One region of the Clostridium budayi genome, then DNA from elsewhere that is predicted to be linked to it. Evidence: a T-box and tRNA genes for the amino acid it is inferred to sense, from the RefSeq annotation. Region 1 holds a T-box; the other holds one or more tRNA genes.
What was found. The T-box of region 1 lies ahead of tyrS (tyrosine--tRNA ligase). A T-box ahead of a tRNA ligase gene usually reads a tRNA of that ligase, here a tRNA-Tyr.

Region 1 (3,422 bases):
TTATATGTATGTAATAAATATAATAAAGAATTATATAGACATATTAAATTTAGAGACTATTTAAAGGCTCATAAAGTAGAGCGGGATAGATATGGCTCTGTTAAAAAAGAAATGGCAGAAAAGTATCCAGAAGATATAGATTTATATATTGATGGAAAAGAGCCAATAATTCTTGAAATTTATAAAAAGTGTGGATTAGATTAAAATTTAATAAATTAATAAGAATAGAGGATACAGAAAGCATTAAACCTGTATCCTCTATCTTTTAATAGTCATTAAATGAGTGTGACTATTTAAGCATTATTTTTTTAGCATTATTTTTTTAGCATTATATTTATAATTATTCATTAATAATTATCCGTTTTTAGTTAAAGTTTATTATATTATCCCCGTATTTTAAGCATTATATTGTGTAGTGAGTTAATATTATTTTATTATTATTTTAGTAAATCCTTTTTTCCCTTTTTTAACCATAGCGAACCCATCTTCAAAGTGTGATTTTTCTAAAGTTTCTGCAAAGTCAGTTACTTTATTATCGTTTATTGCTAATCCGCCTTGTTTTACAAATCTTTTACCTTCTGATTTTGATGGGAATACATCAAAATCAACTAATATATCAATTAGGTTATTTCCTAAATGTTCTTCAGTTATTTCTATAGTAGGAACGTGATCTAAGTTAGCTCCACCTTCAAATAAAGCTTCTGAAGCTTTAACAGCTTTAAGAGCTTCTTCTTCGCCGTGAACTAATTTAGTTACTTCGAAAGCAAGTCTCTTCTTAGCTTCGTTTATTTCTGAACCTTCTACAGAGCATAATTCTTTAATTTCATCCATTGATACAAATGTAAGTAATTTTAAGCATTTTTCTACGTCTGCATCAGCGATATTTCTCCAGTATTGGAAGAATTCAAATGGTGATACTTTATTTGGATCAAGCCATAAAGCTCCTCCTACAGTTTTACCCATTTTTTCTCCTTCACTATTAGTTAGAAGAGAACATGTCATAGCGTATACGCTTCTACCTTTTTTCTTTCTAACTAAGTCAACACCAGCAATCATATTTGACCATTGGTCGTCTCCGCCAAGCTCCATCTTACAACCGTATTTTTCATTTAATTCTACGAAATCGTAAGCTTGCATTAACATGTAGTTAAATTCTAAGAATGATAAACCTCTATCTAGAGCAAATCTTTTCTTGAAACATTCAGCAGCTAACATTTTATTAACTGTGAAGTGTCCACCAACTTCTCTTAAGAAATCGATGTAGTTTAATCCTCTAAGCCAATCAGCATTATTTACTAATATAGCTTTGTCATCAGAGAAATCAATAAATCTTGACATTTGTTTCTTAATTGACTCAACATTATGATTAATTTGTTCGTCAGTTAACATCTTTCTCATATCAGTTTTTCCACTTGGGTCACCAATAGTAACAGTACCTCCACCAATTAAAACAATTGGTCTGTGGCCAGCTTGTTGCATGTGTGCCATAAACATTAAAGCTATGAAATGTCCAACATGTAAGCTATCTGCAGTAGGGTCAAATCCAATATAGAAAGTAACTTTCTCTTTTCCAAGAAGTTCTCTTGTTTCTTCCTCATGAGTAAATTGTTTAATGTATCCACGTTCTTTTAAAACGTCTAAAACATTTCTTTCCATAATAATACCTCCAATAATTAATTAAAATTTCGATTAATTATTGACCTTCTTAGAAAAAACTAATATAATATATCTGTCAAATAATATTATTAATTATTAAAGAAGGGCAATAATGTAACGATTTAGCCAATTCTTTTTTGCTATATAAGTTTTGTGGTGATTCTTATATAGCTTTTTTATTTATATAAAAAATTATAAAAAATAATTTGATATAACAAAAAAACCTCATCCATAATAAGGACGAGATTGCTCACGTGGTACCACCTTAATTTATCAAATATAAACATCCGTAAATATTTGACCTCATTAAAAGTTTTTAACGGTACTCAGCCGATAACATCTAATATCTATTATAAATAATAGAGTTCAATGAATAACTCCAAGATGTATTCGAAAATAAATGTCTTTGCGCCTCTCATCAACCGGCAACTTTCTGTTAAGCTTAGATATTTCTACTTGTTCTCTTCACAGTTTTTATAAAATTAAATTTTTTTATAAATGTTTTGTATGTGCTTATTATATACCGATAAATTATTACAGTCAACAATAAATTTTGAATATTTTTATTAAGTGTATGTTAAAAATAAGTATTATGAGTAAATAAACAGACTAAAATGTAAATGGAATATGTTTCTTTTATGAGTTATTATAATAAAAGAAATATATTAACAAAGGAAGAGAGAAGGGAAATTATGAAATATTTAAAATATCTTTTAGTTTTCGTCCCAATTAGTATAATAGCTGAATTTATGCACTTATCAGAGACTCTTATATTTGTATTATCAGCTCTTGCTATAATACCTTTAGCAGGACTTATGGGAGAAGCAACAGAAGAAATATCATTTTATACAGGTCCAAAACTTGGAGGATTTTTAAATGCAACTTTTGGAAACGCAACAGAACTTATAATATCATTTTTTGCATTAAAGCAAGGTCTTTTTGACGTTGTTAAAGCATCTATCGCAGGTTCTGTAATAGGAAATATATTATTGGTTCTAGGTGCAAGTATGCTGTTTGGGGGATTAAAGTTTAAAACACAAAACTTTAATAAGAAAATAATAGATAATAGTTCAAGTATGCTTTTATTTGCAGTTATAGGATTAATTATACCTGCAATATTTACACATACAGTTAGTCAAGAATTATTAAATACTAAGTATGAAGGTTTAAGTGTAATAGTTGCTATTATAATGTTTATAATTTATATATTAAGTTTAGTGTTTTCATTCTTTACACATAAAGATATATATAAAGTTGAAGTTGAAGAAGATGGAGAAACTGCAAAATGGTCACTTAAAAAATCAATTTTAGTTTTAGCTGTAGCTACAGTTTTAATTGCAATTGAAAGTGAATTTTTGGTTGGTGCTGTAGAATCTATGACACAATCATTAGGACTTAGTGAATTCTTTGTAGGAATTATAATAATACCTATAATAGGTAATGCTGCAGAACATAGTACAGCTGTTGTTATGGCACTTAAAAATAAAATGGATGTTGCAGTTGAAATTGCTATAGGGTCAAGTCTTCAAATAATTTTATTTGTTGCACCAGTTTTAATTTTCTTAAGTTTATTATTTACTCCAATGAGTATTGTATTTAATGTATTTGAACTTGTAGCATTAATTGTAGCTGTAATGATTGCAAATAAGGTTGCAAATGATGGAGAATCAAACTGGCTTGAAGGAGTTCAACTACTAGCTGTATATATAATTATAGCTGCTGCATTCTTTGTAGTTTAATTAGAAATAATTTATATGGACTAAAAG
Region 2 (3,422 bases), 250 kb from region 1:
CTAAGTTCTTAGCAACCCATCTTGCTGCGTATGCTGCTGATCTATCAACCTTTGTTGGGTCTTTTCCTGAGAATGCTCCACCACCGTGTCTTCCCATTCCGCCGTAAGTATCAACGATGATCTTTCTTCCTGTTAATCCACTATCTCCTTGTGGTCCACCAACAACGAATCTTCCTGTTGGGTTTATGTAATACTTAGTATTTTCATCTAATAATTCAGCAGGTATTACATAATCAATAACATGTTTTCTTAAATCTGCTTGTATTTGTTCTAAAGTTACTTCTTCATCGTGTTGAGTTGAAATAACTATTGCATCTATTCTCTTTGGCTTGTCGTGTTCGTATTCAACTGTAACTTGAGTTTTTCCGTCTGGTCTTAAGTATTTTAAAGTACCATTCTTTCTTACTTCTGTAAGTCTTCTTGATAATCTGTGAGCCATTGCAATTGGAGCTGGCATAAATTCTTCTGTTTCATTTGTAGCGTATCCGAACATCATTCCTTGGTCTCCAGCACCTACTGCTTCAACATCATCTTTTTCACCTTGTCTTGATTCAAGAGCCTCGTCAACTCCCATAGCTATATCTGATGATTGTTCATCGATAGTTGTCATTACTGCACAAGTATCACAGTCAAATCCGTATTTAGCTCTATCATATCCGATTTCTCTTATTGTTTCTCTAACAACTTTTGGAATATCAACATAACAGTTAGTTGAGATTTCTCCCATAACCATTACCATACCTGTTGTTGTGCAAGTTTCACAAGCAACTCTAGCATGTGGATCCTTTTCTAAAATAGCATCTAATACTGAATCTGAGATTTGGTCACAGATTTTATCTGGATGTCCTTCAGTAACTGATTCTGATGTAAATAATCTTCTCATTCTTCTTCTCCTTATAATATATATTTTTTTAAATAAAAAAAACTCTTCGATAAGAAGAGAACTAGTTTCCTAATCTTTCTTATCTTGTAGATTACTCTACAGGAATTAGCACCACACTTTAATAATTAAATTATTTGTAGGTTGCTGGGTTTCAAAGGGCCATTTCCCTCCACCTCTCTTGATAAGAGTTATGTATTTATTTTTAAGTGAATTTCTTTGAAAATTGTAACACATAGAATTTAGCTAGTCAATACATTTTATTCATGTAAAATTCTTCTATATTTTATAAGTTCACAATTTTTTTCTCTCTATTTTTATTTAAATTTACCTATTAATTGCTATATTATTAGCTTTACCTATATAGTGTTTTTTTATAACATAATATTTTGTAAATATATAACTTAATATTTTATTGTTAATATTCACCACTTATTAAAATACTAAATATTTAGATAAATAAAAAAACATCAAGAATATTCTTGATGTTAATGGTGGTGGAGGAAGGATTCGAACCTTCGAAGTCAACTGACAACAGATTTACAGTCTGCCCCCTTTGGCCACTCGGGAACTCCACCTAAATTGGAGCTGATGATCGGACTTGAACCGATAACCTGCTGATTACAAGTCAGCTGCTCTGCCAATTGAGCCACATCAGCATATAAAGTTTTAATTATAAAATTCAAAAATGATATGGTGGGCACAACAGGGATCGAACCTGTGACCCCCTGCTTGTAAGGCAGGTGCTCTCCCAGCTGAGCTATGCGCCCATAAATGGTGGTGGAGGAAGGATTCGAACCTTCGAAGTCGACTGACAACAGATTTACAGTCTGCCCCCTTTGGCCACTCGGGAACTCCACCTAGTTTGGAGCTGATGATCGGACTTGAACCGATAACCTGCTGATTACAAGTCAGCTGCTCTGCCAATTGAGCCACATCAGCAATATATCATTTTTAAAATTTTATGGTGGGCACAACAGGGATCGAACCTGTGACCCCCTGCTTGTAAGGCAGGTGCTCTCCCAGCTGAGCTATGCGCCCATAAAATGGTGGTGGAGGAAGGATTCGAACCTTCGAAGTCAACTGACAACAGATTTACAGTCTGCCCCCTTTGGCCACTCGGGAACTCCACCAAAACTTTATTTTTTCTTGTCTGTTAGGCGTTTGCCCAACCGACAATAGTTAGTATATAGTCTCCTACCCTATATTTCAAATGACAAAACAGGTCAAATATGGAGATTATATTTTATATTCTACCTATATCTCTAAAATACTCCTATTTTTATCAATAAACATATTTTTATATTAGTTCATGCCTTCTAATAACTTTATATTTATATAAGGTGATAATATCTCCTTAATTTCTTTATAGTCTTCATCCGTAAGTCTACGTTTAATTATATTAAATGCCTCTGCTACTCCTTCTTTTCCATTCTTTTTTTCTAAACTTTCTTTTATTCTTTCAACATCAACTGCAGACATTTTGTTTGCTACTGATAATAATTTTGTCTTATCTTTAAATGATAATCTATCAAGTATCTCTTCTTTTTTTACTATAAATAAAGCTGCATTACTTTGAACTGCTTTGTTATCTTCCTTATTACTTGTATCTTTTTTTTGTGATTCTATATTTTTCTCTTCTTCATTTAATATTTTATTGCTACTTTCATCTTCTGAATTTAAACTTTGTGATGAATCATAATTATTCTCTTTATCTTCTTTATCCTCTTTAATATTTTCTTTATCATTAACTTTATCAGTAGTTTCTTTTTTATTATTTTTATTCTCATCTAAAACTATATTTTTATCTGCATTATTTCCTACATAACTATCTGGCTCCCAAATTACTATAAAATAAAATGATAATGATAATAAAATAGCTAAACAGCTAGTAATTACTATTTTTTTCATTAGCTCACCTCCTATATAAAAATACTTTCCACCATAAAAGATTTTTATTCAAGAAATTCTATTTATATATAAGTAGTCATATATATAACCATGGAGGTGCTTATATGGAAATAAAAATTCATCACACATCCCCTTTAGCATATTATGATATATCTCAATCCATTAAAAATTGCTTTTCTAAAGATACTATAATCGTATGTATTGGTACAGATAAATGTATTGGTGATTGTTTAGGGCCATTAGTTGGAAGTATTTTAAAAGATAGTCTATTTCCTATACCTGTATATGGTTCAATTGATGCACCTATTCATGCTCTTAATATAGATAACAAATTAAGTGAAATAACAAAAGCTCATCCAAATGCATACATAATAGGGATTGATGCTTGTCTTGGAGCTGAATCTTCTATAGGTGAAATTCATATTAGAAATTTTGCAATTCGTCCTGGAAAAGGTGTCGGTAAGTCACTTCCAGACGTAGGAAGTAAATCTATTGTAGGAATAATAGATTCAAATGAAAATCCAGAGTTATTTTATACTCGCTCTATAAGACTTTCTTTAGTATTATCTATGGCAAAAGTTATTGCAAAGGGGATAATTCATGGATATTATGAGTATAAAAACTCTAATAA

Region 2: it encodes a tRNA-Tyr, which carries the amino acid that the T-box ahead of tyrS (tyrosine--tRNA ligase) is inferred to sense. The anticodon was not compared.

The regions. Positions count from the first base shown of each region.
Region 1 covers NZ_AP042456.1:2,380,681-2,384,102, reverse strand. Annotated here, with positions in the region: gene ACZ5TJ_RS11435 (GrpB family protein) at 1-204, shown strand, start outside; gene tyrS (tyrosine--tRNA ligase) at 427-1,656, opposite strand; T-box leader at 1,890-2,134, opposite strand; gene cax (calcium/proton exchanger) at 2,349-3,395, shown strand.
Region 2 covers NZ_AP042456.1:2,634,358-2,637,779, forward strand. Annotated here, with positions in the region: gene metK (methionine adenosyltransferase) at 1-883, opposite strand, end outside; SAM riboswitch class I at 960-1,071, opposite strand; tRNA gene ACZ5TJ_RS12655 (tRNA-Tyr) at 1,373-1,458, opposite strand; tRNA gene ACZ5TJ_RS12660 (tRNA-Thr) at 1,464-1,539, opposite strand; tRNA gene ACZ5TJ_RS12665 (tRNA-Val) at 1,575-1,650, opposite strand; tRNA gene ACZ5TJ_RS12670 (tRNA-Tyr) at 1,656-1,741, opposite strand; tRNA gene ACZ5TJ_RS12675 (tRNA-Thr) at 1,747-1,822, opposite strand; tRNA gene ACZ5TJ_RS12680 (tRNA-Val) at 1,846-1,921, opposite strand; tRNA gene ACZ5TJ_RS12685 (tRNA-Tyr) at 1,928-2,013, opposite strand; gene ACZ5TJ_RS12690 (hypothetical protein) at 2,186-2,791, opposite strand; gene yyaC (spore protease YyaC) at 2,896-3,422, shown strand, end outside.